One region of the Rhizobium sp. CFBP 8752 genome, then DNA from elsewhere that is predicted to be linked to it. Evidence: predicted binding sites of a transcription regulator. Region 1 holds the regulator's gene; the other holds the start of a gene.
The links. The regulator PhoB, encoded in region 1, activates phosphate uptake and scavenging genes when phosphate is short. The targets are predictions, from matches to a motif close to TGTCATNNANCTGTCAT.

Region 1 (7,565 bases):
CCGCTCTGCACTTCGTCGAGGATCAGCAGCAGACCCCGGTCGTCGCAGATGCGACGCAGCTCGCGCAGGAATTCCTTGTCCACGACGCGCACGCCGCCCTCGCCCTGGATCGGCTCGATCAGCAGGGCGCCGGTGTTTTCGTTTATCGCAGCGTTGAGGGCATCGAGATCACCGAATGGGACCTGATCGAACCCTGGCGCCTTCGGGCCGAAGCCTTCCATGTATTTTTCCTGACCACCGGCGGCGATCGTCGCGATGGTCCGGCCGTGGAAAGCACCCTCGAAGGTGATGATGTGGAATTTCTCCGGATGGCCCTTGGAGAAATGATAGCGACGCGCCGTCTTGATGGCGGTCTCAAGCGCTTCGGCGCCGGAATTGGTAAAGAACACCTTGTCGGCGAACGTGGCATCCACCAGACGGCGGGCCAGACGCTCCTGCTCCGGGATCTCGTAGAGGTTGGAAAGGTGCCAGACCTTCTCGGCCTGCGACTTCAGCGCGTTTACCAGATGCGGATTGGAATGACCGCAGGAGGTGACGGCAACGCCTGCCCCGAAATCCAGATATCGCTCGCCACCTTCCGTCACAAGCCATACGCCCTCGCCTCGATCAAAGCGCAAAGGTGCCCGGGCAAACGTGTCGTAAAGTGCGGCTTCAGCCATGGCGACATCACTCCTCTGGGTAGGTTCCGACCCCCCTCTCCAGACCTCTCCGGAGACCGGGAATGCGGCCTGAAAAATCAAAAATGCCGCCCACCGGGCGGCGCGGGCACTATCATGGCTAAGTGCCTCCATGTCAACAAAACTTGGTGTTTTATAGGGCTTTCGGGGCATATGCCGCGATGCAACCTGATGCTGTATTGCGGCATTTCGGTCTGTGACAAAAATGACTCTTGAGGGCAGCAAGTTGGGGAAAACCGCGAAATCGATTCGCGGCGATTCGAGCGACTCTTGCCACGGAGTCAGCCACACACTAGGTTAATCCTCAATTACTAGAACGCATGCGGCGGAACTAGTCACCTCGAAGCATAGATTGCGTGGGTGCGGCGGATTTATTTCGCCGCAGAGGTGAACGGATTCTGTCTGCCAGCAACGTTCAAAGGCGGAGAACGGCATGAACTGGACTGATGAGCGCGTCGAGCGACTTAAAAAACTATGGTCGGAAGGTCTCAGCGCCAGCCAGATTGCAGCCCAACTTGGAGGCGTAAGCCGCAATGCCGTGATCGGCAAAGTGCACCGTCTCAACCTTCCGGGTCGCGCCAAAGCAGGCGGTTCGGCGTCGGCCAATCGCCCGGCATCTAAGCGCCCAGCGCCCGCAGCTCCGCGCGCGCCGAGCTTTGCCGGACGCGACACAGCCCGTCCCGCAGCACGGACGGTGGGTGCAAACGCACTCAAGGAAGATCAGGACGTCAACGTCGCCGAACCGGTGAAATACACCGCTTCCGGCAGCGTCGTTGTGCCGATCTCGCGCCGTCTGTCGCTGACGGATCTCACCGAGCGCACATGCAAGTGGCCGGTTGGCGATCCGCTGACGGACGACTTTCATTTCTGCGGTTGCGATGCGCAGGATGCGTCGCCCTATTGCAAATATCACGCGAAGCTTGCCTACCAGCCGGTGCACGAGCGCCGTCGTCCGGCTGCTCGCGCGTCCTAAGTCAGGCGGCTGCGGAAACAAGATCGAAGGCGGGCTCTGGCCCGCCTTTTGCGTTTTCGGCATGGCTGACTTGCGCTGAAAAAACTTGCCTCGCACTCCCTGGGCTCCTATTTCGGCCTCGAGAGAGGACGACCTCCCCCTGAATGGGCATAACGCCGGGACGACCCGGCATGAACCTCACCTAAAGGGGAAGATCATGCGCTCGATAAGAGACCGTATTCGCCACGCCATCAGCTTTGAAATCATCGGGCTTCTGATGATGGTGCCGCTCGGCGCTTTCGTCTTCGACATGCCGGCCGAACATATGGGCATTGTCGGCGTCGTGTCTGCGACGGTCGCGACCGGCTGGAACTACCTCTACAATCTGGGTTTCGACCGCTTTCTGCAGGCGCGACGGGGTACGACGCTAAAGACGCCTGCCTTGCGCATTGCTCATGCGGTGCTGTTCGAAATCGGTCTGCTGGTCGTGCTGATGCCGTTTATCGCGTGGTATCTGCAGATTACCCTTCTCCATGCGCTGACAATGGATATCGCGATCGCGCTGTTCTACGTGGTCTATGCCTATCTCTTCAATCTTGGCTACGACAAGTTGTTCCCGCTGCCGGAATGGAAGACCCAGGAAGCCGCCTGACCATCAGAGTTTCGGACGGTGCAATACGCCAGTCCGATGGAAGCCTGAATTTGTCAGCAAACCCGATCTCTCCGGCGCGCGTGATCCGCAGAGCCCGGGTTTCCTCTCGGCGGCTGATCCAGCCGACGCCAAGAGCGCGGTCCAGCAGCGCCGCACCCATTTGTCCCGCCAGATGCGGCCGTCGCTCGCTCCAATCGAGGCATGTCCGGCAGAGCGGGCGTTTCGAACGGGTCAGCTGGTCGAGATCGATCCCGAAATCACAAAAGAAACGCCGGCCTTCATCGGTGATCAGGCCGGCTCCATCGCCGAGCAGCAGATAGCCGTTGCCGGTCAGGGAGTCGGCGAGCGCGATGGCGAGACGGCCGGCCATGTGGTCGTAACAGGTGCGGACTAGCCGTAACGCCTCGTCTTTCGGGCCGACAGGATGATGGCGCTTCGGCCCATCCGCGGCGACTGCCATCAACGCGTGGATCGCGTGCGCGACTTCCGGAGAGGCAAGTCGGTAATAGCGGTGCCTGCCCTGCTTCTCGACCTCGATCAGGCGAGCCTGCGCCAGTTTGCCGAGATGGCCGCTGGTGGTCTGCGCGGTGACGCCGGCGTGGCGTGCCAGTTCGCCTGCCGTCAGCGCCTGTCCGCCCATCAGCGCGGACAGCATGTTGGCGCGCGCGACATCGCCGATCAGGCTTGCAACCTCCGCAATCGTGTTTCCTGAAACCATATTGGACATGATCCGGTTCTAGCACCGGAAAACTTTGCCGTCAGCGGTCAACGGTTCGGCCGTCGCCGAAGCATTTCTTTTCCTCTCTCCGCTAAGAGGGGCGGAGATTGCATGGATGGGGATAGGAACTGGAATGGCGGACACTAAAACAAGCATGGCAACGGATCTGTTGCTGCTCCTCACGCTCGCGACGCTTTGGGGCGCGTCCTACACGCTGATCAAAGTCGGTGTGGAGACGATTTCGCCTGTCACCTTTATTGCCGTCAGAACACTGGTCGCCGGGCTCATTCTCGCTGCGGCACTACGCCTTCGCGGATTGAAGCTGCCGACCGACCGGCAGACCTGGAAGCTTTTCACGGTTCAGGCCTGCCTCAACAGCGCGGTCCCCTTCACCCTGATTGCCTGGGCCGAACAGACGACCGATGCGGGCCTTGCCACCATTTTGAGTTCCACGACACCGATCTTCGCGTTTCTGCTGACGGCGCTGATCACGCGCCATGAAAGCGTCTCTGCGGCCAAGCTGTTTGGAGTTGCCGCAGGCATTGTCGGCATATGCCTGATCGTCGGCATTGAGGCGCTTGCCGGCTCGGGCGAGAACCTCTGGGCTCAACTCGCCATCGTGGCGGCGACGATCTGCTATGCGGCGGCTGCCATCTTCGGCAAGAATTTTAAGGGATTGGACCCGATGATGCCCGCCGCGGGATCGCTGATTGCAGGCGCGGCCATCCTCATTCCCGTGAGCCTCGTGGTCGACAGACCCTGGACGCTGACTCCCAGCACCGATTCCATGCTCGCCCTGTTGGCGCTCGCGGTATTTTCGACGGCGCTCGCCTTCGTCATCTATTTCCGGCTCGTGCAGACGCTCGGCTCCGTCGGCACGACGGCGCAGGCCTATCTGCGGGTGCCGATCGGCGTTGGCATCGGTGTCGTGTTTCTCGGCGAAACGCTTGCCTCGACAGCCTGGCTCGGCCTGGCCTGCGTGGTGGCCGGTGTCATTGCCATGACGCTGCCGGCTAGGAGACGCGGTGCTCAGGCTTCCATCGAGTAGCCGGCACCGCGGACCGTGCGGATGACGTCCTGCATGTTGGAGAAGTTGAGTGCCTTCCGCAGGCGCCCCACATGCACGTCGACGGTGCGTTCGTCGACATAGATGTCATGGCCCCAGACGCCGTCGAGCAACTGCGAGCGCGAAAAGACGCGGCTGGGCGACGCCATCAGGAATTCCAGAAGTCTAAACTCTGTCGGCCCGAGGCGAACTTCGCGGCTCTTGCGGTGAACGCGATGGGTTTCGCGATCGAGTTCGATATCGCCGCATTTGAGGACGCTCGAAAGGACCTCCGGTCGGGCACGGCGCAGCATCGCCTTGACGCGGGCCATCAGTTCCGGCGTCGAGAAAGGCTTGACCACATAGTCGTCTGCGCCGGTGGCAAGCCCGCGAACGCGCTCGCTTTCTTCGCCGCGCGCCGTCAGCATGATGATCGGCAGGCGTTCCGTCTCCGGCCGCATACGCAGGCGACGGCAGAGTTCGATGCCTGAAACGCCCGGCAGCATCCAGTCGAGAATGAGAAGATCCGGAACGCGCTCCTGAAGCCTGATTTCCGCTTCGTCACCGCGAAGCACGGTATCGACCTCGTAACCCTCGGCCTCCAGGTTATACCGAAGGAGGACGCTGAGGGCCTCTTCGTCTTCCACGACTGCGATCTTCGGCTGCATTCCGACTTGCTCCGTCACTCGTCCCGAACTGCACTTAGATCCGCCAGATCCGCTCGCGCTGCTTCAGGTCATTGGTTTTGGCAGTTATCGTCCCGAAACCGGCAGGCGATTTCGGGAGAGCTGCATCATGTCCCGGCGGAGCCGAGCATGTTGGACGTATCGTCCTTCGGACGTTCGCCCTCCGGCTGTGCGCCGGTCGCGATGTAGTAGATGGTCTCGGCGATATTGGTCGCGTGGTCGCCGATGCGCTCGATGTTCTTGGCGCAGAACAGGAGATGGGTGCAGGTGGTGATGTTGCGCGGATCCTCCATCATGTAGGTGAGGAGTTCGCGGAACAGCGAGGTGTACATCGCGTCAATCTCTTCATCGCGCTGGCGGATGATTTCGGCTTTTTCCGCGGAGCGGTTGGCGAAGACATCAAGAACGTCCTTGAGCTGCACCAGCGCCAGTTCGGAAAGATGCTCCAGACCACGGGCGAGCTTGCGCGGGACGCCTGTTCCCTGCACGGCGAGCACGCGCTTGGCGGTGTTCTTACCAAGGTCGCCGACGCGTTCCAGGTCAGCTGCAATGCGCAGCGTGCCGATGATTTCGCGAAGGTCGGCCGCCATCGGCTGGCGCTTGGCGATGGTGACGATCGCCTTGTCCTGGATATCGCGCTCGGCATGGTCGAGAATGACGTCGTCCGAGATGACCTTCTGGGCCAGCGCCGAGTCGGAGTTGACGAGCGCACGCACGGCGTCACCGCACATCTGCTCCGCCAGGCCGCCCATTTCGGAGATCCGGCGGTTCAGGTATTTCAGTTCCTCGTCATAGGCCGAGAGAATATGGGTCGAAACCATGTGTCTGATCCTTGATGTCTGCAGTTGCGGCTGACGGGCTCTGCGCCCGCATCAGCCGAAGCGGCCCATGATGTAATCCTGGGTGCGCTGGTCATCCGGATTGGTGAACATCTTGTCGGTATCGTTTTCCTCGACCAGGTGGCCGAGATGGAACATTGCCGTGCGCTGTGAAACGCGGGCCGCCTGCTGCATCGAGTGGGTGACGATCACGATCGTGTAGTTGGCGCGCAGTTCGTGGATCAGTTCCTCGACCTTGGCCGTGGCGATGGGGTCGAGTGCCGAGCACGGCTCGTCCATCAGAATGACTTCAGGCGAAACGGCGATCGCACGGGCGATGCAAAGGCGCTGCTGCTGACCGCCGGAAAGGCCGGTACCGCCTTCATGCAGGCGATCCTTGACTTCTGCCCAGAGGCCGGCGCGCTGCAGGCTTGCCTCGACGATCGCGTCCATTTCCGTCTTGCCGCGGGCAAGACCGTGGATGCGGGGACCGTAGGCAATGTTCTCGTAGATCGACTTCGGGAACGGGTTCGGCTTTTGGAACACCATGCCGACCCGGGCACGCAGCTCCACGACGTCGATTTCCTTGTCGTAGATATCGTCGCCGTCGAGCGTGATCTTGCCGGTGACGCGGCAACCCTCGATCGTGTCGTTCATGCGGTTCATCGTGCGCAGGAAGGTGGACTTGCCGCAGCCAGACGGACCGATCAAAGCAGTGACGGTATTTTGGCGGACATTCAGGTTCACGTCATAAAGAGCGCGCTTGTCACCGTAATAAACGGAGACATCCTTGCCGATCATCTTATATGCAACGTCGTTCATTTTCTTGTCCAGCGCCTTCTCAACTGCAGCTTCTGACATCATGTTCATTGCTTCCCCCTTCCTCTACCAACGCCGTTCGAAGCGGCGTCGCAAGAGAATTGCGCCAACATTCATCAAGATCAGGAACAGGAGCAGGATCATGATCGCTCCCGAGGTTCGTTCAACGAAGGCGCGTTCCGCCTCGTTAGCCCACATGTAGATCTGTACCGGCAGCGCTGTCGACGGATCCATCGGCGTGGTCGGATAGTTCGCCACGAAGGCGACCATGCCGATCAAGAGGAGCGGCGCGGTTTCGCCAAGGGCGTGCGCGAGGCCGATGATCGTACCGGTCAGGATACCGGGCATGGCAAGCGGCAGGACATGGTGGAAGATGGTCTGCATCTTCGAGGCACCGAGCCCGAGCGCTGCAGCACGGATCGACGGTGGCACTGCTTTCAGTGCCGCGCGGGTGGCGATGATAATGGTCGGAAGCGTCATCAGCGTCAGCACCAGGCCGCCGACCAGCGAGGCCGAGCGCGGCAGGCCCATGAAGTTGATGAAGACCGCGAGACCCAACAGACCGTAGACGATCGACGGGACCGCTGCGAGATTGTTGATGTTGACCTCGATCAGGTCGGTGAACCGGTTCTTCGGGGCAAACTCTTCAAGATAGATCGAGGCTGCGACGCCGATCGGCAGCGACAGGACGAGCACGATCAGCATCATGTAGAAGGAGCCGATCAGAGCGACGCCGACGCCGGCTGCTTCCGGACGGCTGGACGCGCCGTTGAAGAAAATGCCGGTGTTGAATTCCTTGGCGAGCGCACCGCTGTCGGTCAGCTGCTTCATCCATCCGACCTGCTGGTCGGACACCTTGCGGCTGGTTTCCGCCACGTCGAGATTGATCTGGCCTTTCACGGCGCTGTCGATATCGCCGGCCGCCAGAAGCGAAACCGTCTGAGTCGTGCCGATGATCTCAGGATCGGAAACGACCATATCGCGCAGCTGGCCACGAACGCCGTCCGAAATCATCTGGTTGACGGCACGCAGGCCCTGGCGATCGGTTTCGGCGACGCCCAGAACCTTCGCCAGCGCATTGCGGGCGACGATCGGGTAGTTGGCCGTCATCAGCTTGGCCGGATCCGTAGCCCGCACATTATCCTTGTCGATGATCTGCTGCGAGAACTCGACAGGGATCGTGATCATCGTCTGCTGA
Region 2 (7,565 bases), on a different contig from region 1:
GGTCTTCGGCTTTGATTTCGGCAGGTTGTGACGGCACAGGTTTCTTTCGGCTTAGGTTAAGCAGCACGCGGCTGCGATCTGCTGTTGATCGCAGCACTGAGAGCGGCAATATAGCGACCCTGAACGGATTTGCCACAACGCCCAGGTGGAAAACCATGACGCGTCACTTCGAAGCAACAATCGAGAAATTCCCGATCGCGGGGGTGTTTACGATTTCCCGCGGTTCCAAGACAGAAGCCGAGGTGGTGACCTGTGCGATCACCCGCGACGGCCTGACCGGCCGGGGCGAATGCGTTCCCTACAAACGCTACGGTGAAACAACCGAAGGCGTCCTCGACGAGATCAACTCCCTCGCTTCGATGATGCACGATGGCATGGATCGACACACACTGCAGACGCGCCTGCGACCGGGAGCCGCCCGCAACGCGGTGGACTGCGCCTTGTGGGATCTGGAAGCCAAAAGCCTTGGCCGATCGGTCGCATCGATGATTGAAGCTGCCGAAAAGCCGCTCATCACCGCCTTCACGCTGTCGCTTGGCGAGCCGGAGGCAATGGCAGAGGATGCGCGCAGGAATGCGGCGCGCCCTCTCCTCAAGGTCAAGCTCGGCACAGACGATGACGAAAGCCGAATGCGGGCGGTCAGGCAGGCAGCGCCCGATTCGCGTCTGATCGTCGATGCCAACGAGGGTTGGACAGAGGACAGTCTGGCCCGACATCTGGATGTGGCCGACGCCCTCGGTATCTCGTTGATCGAGCAACCGCTGCCAGCCGGCAAGGATGCAATCCTTGCCACCATTCGCCGCAAGGTGATGATCTGCGCTGACGAAAGCGTGCACGCAACCGGCGATCTTGCAAGTTTGAGAAACCGCTACGACGCCGTCAACATCAAGCTCGACAAGACCGGCGGGCTGACCGAGGCGCTGATCATGAAGGAGGAAGCGCAGCGACTGGGCTTTGCCGTCATGATCGGCTGCATGGTCGGAACCTCGCTTGCCATGGCCCCCGCAGTTCTTCTGGCGCAGGATGCCGACTACGCCGATCTCGACGGTCCGCTACTCTTGGCGCAAGACCGCCCGGACGGGCTGCGATACGACGGATCGCTGGTCTATCCGCCCCGGACGAATCTCTGGGGATAATGAGTCCCTTGCACCGACAGGCCGTTACGCAGCCTGCATGCCCCTAATGGTCTCCGGTGAAGGCAGCGTCGTGATTTCCGCAGTCTTCGCGATCTTCTGCCAGGAGATCAGTTCCAGCGTCCCGTCGCGATGCTCGGCAATCGCCGTGCAGCTTTCGACCCAGTCGCCCGTGTTGACGTAGTGGATCCCGTCGATGTCTTCCATCACCGCATGATGGATATGGCCGCAGATGATGCCATCGACATTGTTGCGACGAGCCTCGTCGACGACAACCTTCTGGAACTCGCCGATGAAATTCACGGCGTGCTTCACCTGCAGCTTCGCCCAGGCGGAGAATGACCAGTATGGCAGGCCGATGCGGCGGCGCACCGCTGCAAGACCGACATTGATGGCGATTGCCGCATCATAGGCCCAGTCACCGAGATAGGCGAGCAGACGCGCATTGCGCACCACGACGTCGAACTCGTCACCGTGCAGCACCAGGTATTTCCGCCCGTCTGCCATCTCGTAGATCATCCGGTCTGCGACCTCGATACCGCCGAAATGCATGCCGGGGAAATCGCGCAGGAATTCGTCGTGGTTTCCCGGAATGTAGACGATCCGCGTGCCCTTGCGCGCCTTGCGCAAAAGCTTCTGAACCACGTCGTTACAGCCCTGCGGCCAGTTCCAGCTGCGCTTCAACCGCCAGCCGTCGACGATATCGCCGACCAGCACGATCGTTTCCGCCTCGTGGTAGCGCAGGAAATCGAGGAGAAAGTCCGTGCGGGCGGCTTTGGAGCCGAGATGCACGTCCGAAATGAACAGGGTTCTGAAATGCCTTGTCTCGATTGCATCGGCCACGGAAACGTCCCTTCGTTACCTACCTTGTCCTACCCTTCGAAAATCAGACTCGTGTTTCAGGATGATGACAGGGGCGCGATCGCCGCAGTCGGCGACCACCCGAAACCGGCGGCGAAATCCGACAGCATCGCAAATATTGTAGTTTCTCGATGGATCGATTGATGTAAGGAGGGGACTCGCATGTCAGGACGGAAATCGATACGAGGAGCCATAAGAGCATGGATGGGCACGACAATCCGAAACCATCGCCGGTAACCGGAGATCTCGACGAACAGGCTCTCTTCTTCCACCGCTATCCCCGCCCCGGCAAACTGGAAATCCAGGCCACCAAGCCGCTCGGCAACCAGCGCGACCTGGCACTTGCCTATTCGCCGGGTGTGGCCGCCCCTTGCCTTGCGATCCGCGACAATCCGGAAATGGCCGCGGAATTTACCGCGCGTGCCAATCTGGTCGCCGTGGTCTCCAATGGCACTGCCGTGCTCGGCCTCGGCAATATCGGCCCGCTTGCCTCCAAGCCGGTAATGGAAGGAAAGGCCGTCCTCTTCAAGAAATTCGCCGGAATCGATGTGTTCGACATCGAAATCGACGCGCCCGGCATCGAAGCCATGGTCTCGACGATCTCGGCACTCGAGCCGACCTTCGGCGGCATCAACCTCGAAGACATCAAGTCCCCGGAATGTTTCGAAGTCGAGCGTCGTCTTCGCGAAAAGATGAATATCCCGGTCTTCCACGACGATCAGCACGGAACGGCGATCATTGTCGCCGCCGCGATCCTCAACGGCCTGGAGCTTGCCGGCAAGACGATCGATAACGTCAAGATCGTCACGTCGGGCGCCGGTGCAGCGGCGCTTGCCTGCCTGCATCTTCTCGTGTCGCTTGGCGCGAAGAAGGAAAACATCTGGGTCCACGATATCGAAGGGCTGGTCTATGAGGGCCGCGTCGAGCTGATGGACGAGTGGAAGGCGATCTACGCCCAGAAAAGCGACAACCGCGTTCTGGCCGACAATATCGCCGGCGCAGACGTCTTCCTCGGCCTGTCGGCCGCAGGCGTGTTGAAGCCCGAACTTCTGGTGCAGATGGCCGAAAAGCCGCTGATCATGGCGCTCGCCAACCCGACGCCGGAAATCATGCCGGAACTGGCCCGAGCCGAACGTCCCGACGCGATGATCTGCACCGGCCGCTCGGACTTCGCCAACCAGGTCAACAACGTCCTCTGCTTCCCCTACATTTTCCGTGGTGCGCTCGATTGCGGCGCGCGCACGATCAACGAAGAAATGAAGATGGCGGCGGTCAAGGCGATCGCAGCACTTGCCCGCGAGGAAGTCTCTGACGTCGCCGCGAAAGCCTATTCCGGCGAAACGCCGATCTTCGGCCCCGACTACCTGATCCCGTCGCCATTTGATCCGCGGCTGATCCTGCGCATCGCGCCGGCCGTCGCACGCGCTGCGGCCGAAAGCGGCGTCGCCGCTCGTCCGATCCAGGATTTCGAAGCCTATCTCGACCAGCTTAGCCGATTCGTCTGGCGCTCCGGCTTCGTGATGAAGCCGATCTTCACGGCGGCCAAGACTGCCGAAAGAAACCGCGTCATCTTCGCAGAAGGCGAGGACGAACGCGTTCTGAGAGCCGCACAGATCCTGCTCGAAGAGCAGATTGCAAGGCCCATCCTGATCGGCCGTCCCTCGGTCATCGAAGCGCGTCTCCAGCGTTTCGGCATCCGCATCCGCCCGAATGTCGATTTCGCCGTCGTCAATCCGGAAGACGATCCGCGTTACCGCGGCTATGTCGACGACTATTTCGCGCTTGTCGGTCGCCAGGGCGTCAACCCGGAAGCGGCACGAACCATCGTGCGCACCAGCAACACGGTCATCGGCGCGCTGTCGGTCCAGCGCGGCGAGGCCGATGCACTGATTTGCGGCATCGAAGGCCGCTACGACCGGCATCTGCGCGACGTCAACCAGATCATCGGCAAACGTGAAGGCACGAAGACGCTCGCCGGCCTCAGCCTCTTGATTTCGCAGCGTGGTGCGATCTTCTTCACCGACACGTTCGTCAACTACAATCCGACCGCCGAAGAGATTGCCGAGATCACCATTCTCTCGGCCCAGGAAGTGCGCCGCTTCGGCATCAAACCGAAGGCGGCCCTCATCTGCCACTCCAATTTCGGCTCGCGCAATTCCGAAAGCGCCGCGAAGATGCGCGACGCACTCGCCATCATTCGCGAACGGGCGCCGGATCTGGAAGTCGACGGTGAAATGCAGGGTGGCTCGGCGCTTTCCGAGGAACTGCGCAAGCGCGCCATGCCGAGCACCACATTGTCCGGTGAAGCCAATCTGCTGGTCTTCCCGAACCTCGATGCGGCCAGCATCTCGCTTGGCCTGGTGCGCACCATGATGGACGCGCTGCATGTCGGCCCGATCCTGCTTGGCACGGCAAAACCCGCCCATGTTCTCGGCCAGTCCGTCACATCCCGCGGCGTCGTCAATATGGCGGCTCTGGCCGTCGTCGAAGCCTCGCAGCCAGAGTCGCTGTTCGGCTAGGTCTCACAGAAGCCGGGGCGGTTTAGGATATCTTCATCCGCCCCGGCCTATGTTTGATGGGTTTTAACGAATTGCCGGAAAAGCGATGCGATTTCGCGGCCTGATCTTCATTCCGCTCGTCTTCGTCCCCGCCTCCGTCCTGGCGCGGGATGCGCAGCTTTGTGCGGATCTGTACCGCAAGCTTCACAGCACACCGGTTGTGATCGGCAATACCGCTGAGATGCGCCGATATGCGCAGGACCTCAGCCAGGCAAACTCCGACATCCGCAAACTTCGCGTCGACATGCGGCGCGCCGGATGCGGTGGCGGCAGCATTGTTTCCTTTGGCGCGGCCAAGGCCGACCAGTGCGAACCTCTCCTCGAGCAGCTGCAAGCCCTGGAGGAAAACCGCGAAGTGCTTGTTGACGAGCGCAACAAAGCCCGCAACCTGTCCGTCACCGGGGAAGAGCGCGGCGCAACCATCGTTGCCATCCGCCAGAATGCCTGCATTCCGTCCGATTTCCAGGATGTCGCGAAGGAGGAGGAAAAGGAACGGATCCGGGTAAAGGGGATCGCGCTACCGAAGGATGAGGAGGCCTATTCCGGCAGCATCACCGACCTGCGGACCCGCAAGCCTGCCACCGTCCAGAAGGTTGCGATCGATCCCACGCCGCCGGTACCGGAGCGGAATTACGAAACCTCCGCAAAGGTCCGCACGGTGGGTCCGATTTTTCTCCCTGAAGCCAGTATTGATCTGCGCCACCCCCGCGAAAATGGACCGCAGCAACAGCAGTAGTCAGTCACCCTGCCAGCACTCGGAAAACACCAGATCATCCAGTGCAAGGCGCTGGCGCCAGCCGCGCACGGCCAGTTCCGGCTCGCTGTAGAGCTGGTCCACATGGCCGAGACAGAGCCAGGCGACGATCGCCACGCGCTCTGGGATACCCAGCAGCCTGCGCACGTCCTCATCGCGGAAAATGCTGACCCAGCCGACACCGACGCCTTCGGCGCGCGCGGCAAGCCACAGGTTCTGCACGGCGCAGACGGTGGAGTAGACATCCATGCGCGGATTGTGGGTGCGACCGAGGACGACCGGGCCCGCCCTGTCCGGATCACAGGTAACGCAGATCGATAGCGGCGCCTTGCGAATGCCTTCAAGCTTGAGGCTGCGATAAAGATCGCGCTCGCCGCCGGAAAACATCTCCGCCGCCTCGTCATTGGCCTTGGAAAAGGCCTCCCAGGCCGCCTGCCGCATCGCCTGGTCACGGACGAGGATGAAATTCCACGGCTGCATGAAACCGACTGACGGTGCGGCATGCGCGGCCGCCAGAAGACGGGATACAAGCTCGTCGCTCAAGGGATCGCCAAGAAACTGGTCGCGAACGTCGCGTCGCGTTTCGATCACCCGGTAGATCGCTGCCCGCTCCGCCGCGGAAAAGGCGCCTGCCGGAGCAAGGCCCGCTTGCGTATCGTCGGACGGGTCTGGAATTGGCGGCATCGTCTATCCCCAACAATGCTTGCGACGGCTGAAGCAAAACTGCCGAGGCTATGCCCGACCATACCAGTTATCGCAAGCCCATCACGAAACAGGAAAATACCTGACATAGGCGAATTCGTCACCGTCCGGTGACCAGTTTGGCGAATTCATCGTGCCCTGCCCGCCGAACAGTTCGAACAGCGTTTCGACATTGCTGCCATCCATATCCATCAGCCGAACCCGGACATCGAGATCGCGCGGATGATCGAACACGTCGCCGTCATAGGATACGAAAACGATCTTGTCTCCCTTCGGTGACGGATGCGGAAACCAGTCGCCATAGGGGCTGTCGGTGATGCGCTCCGCCGAGCCGCCCAAAGCCGGCACGCGCCAGATCTGCATGGTGCCCGTGCGGCTCGAATTGAAATAGATCCAGTTCCCGTCCGGGGAGTAGTCAGGCCCGTCGTTGCGGCCTTCGCCATGGGTGAGCCGCATCTCCTCGCCGCCTTCGACCGCAATCGTATAGATATCGAAAACGTCGTCGCGGATGCCGCAATAGGCGAAGCGCTGTCCGTCCGGAGACCAGCCGTGCCAGTAGGAGGGAAGGTTCCGTGTTACCAACCTTGGCTTGCCCCCGGTCGCGGCAAGCACATAGATCGCGGACTTGCCGAATTCGACCTTATCGGAAATCGCAACCAGCGTGCCGTCGGGCGAGATGCCATGGTCGTTGTTGCAGGCAACCGCGAACTCGGTGTCAACGATCATCGGAGGCGTGTCGCCGGCCACGGGCAGCCGATAGATCAGCCCGTCGCTGTTGAGCATGAGGAAACGTCCGTCCGGCGCCCAGTTCGGCGCTTCGAAAAGCGCGCTCGTTTGCCAGACAATCCGGCTCTGTCGCGTCCGGATATTATAGATTTCGACCGAACTGCGCATTGCATCCTCTCACGGCTATTTGCTGGCAGCTCGAGGTTACGACGCCTGAACACAAGGTGGCAAGTCACGCGAATTTACCCAGCGCAGCTCTAAAAACACATCATTAAAAACTGACGGACGCGATTCATGGATTCTTTATAACCGCATAACATTATATTCGAATATACTCATACAATGGGAGTTGGTGATGAGAATCCGATCCTTGCTGCGATGCCGTTCGGGCAGTTCCGCCGTCGAATTCGCGATCATCGCGCCGGTCCTGCTTCTGATGCTCTTCAGCCTGATCGGCTATGGCGTCTACCTCGCTGCGGCCCACGCCGTGCAGCAGATTGCCGCGGATGCGGCACGCACGGCTGTTGCCGGCCTCGATGCCAGCGAACGCCAGAAGCTGGTGCAGGAGTATCTCACCAAGTCGACGATGGACTATGCGCTTCTCGACAAGAAGAACTTCACGACGAAGGTGCAAAGCGACCCGAGCAACCCCAACCAGTTCACCGTATCGATCGAATACGACGCAAGTACCCTGCCGATTTTCAGTCTCTACAGCTACGCCATGCCGGACAAGCACATAAGGCGCTATTCGACCATGCGGATCGGAGGCATTTGAGATGCTTTTCCGCCTGAAGCGTCGTCAGACTATCGCCGGTGACCGGGCCGGCAACA

Region 2: the regulator PhoB is predicted to act here: its motif matches at 2,030-2,046, upstream of IFT59_RS06730 (UDP-2,3-diacylglucosamine diphosphatase).

Annotation. Positions count from the first base shown of each region.
Region 1 is NZ_JACYUZ010000003.1:124,160-131,724, forward strand. It holds gene IFT59_RS16540 (aspartate aminotransferase family protein) at 1-659, opposite strand, end outside; gene IFT59_RS16545 (GcrA family cell cycle regulator) at 1,111-1,650, shown strand; gene IFT59_RS16550 (PACE efflux transporter) at 1,847-2,281, shown strand; gene IFT59_RS16555 (ArsR/SmtB family transcription factor) at 2,220-3,008, opposite strand; gene IFT59_RS16560 (DMT family transporter) at 3,133-4,047, shown strand; gene phoB (phosphate regulon transcriptional regulator PhoB) at 4,029-4,712, opposite strand; gene phoU (phosphate signaling complex protein PhoU) at 4,838-5,551, opposite strand; gene pstB (phosphate ABC transporter ATP-binding protein PstB) at 5,603-6,418, opposite strand; gene pstA (phosphate ABC transporter permease PstA) at 6,434-7,565, opposite strand, start outside.
Region 2 is NZ_JACYUZ010000001.1:1,410,286-1,417,850, reverse strand. It holds gene IFT59_RS06740 (MlaE family lipid ABC transporter permease subunit) at 1-97, opposite strand, end outside; gene dgcA (N-acetyl-D-Glu racemase DgcA) at 156-1,136, shown strand; gene IFT59_RS06730 (UDP-2,3-diacylglucosamine diphosphatase) at 1,161-1,976, opposite strand; gene IFT59_RS06725 (NADP-dependent malic enzyme) at 2,195-4,513, shown strand; gene IFT59_RS06720 (hypothetical protein) at 4,599-5,288, shown strand; gene bluB (5,6-dimethylbenzimidazole synthase) at 5,289-5,990, opposite strand; gene IFT59_RS06710 (TolB family protein) at 6,072-6,902, opposite strand; gene IFT59_RS06705 (TadE/TadG family type IV pilus assembly protein) at 7,090-7,509, shown strand; gene IFT59_RS06700 (pilus assembly protein TadG-related protein) at 7,511-7,565, shown strand, end outside.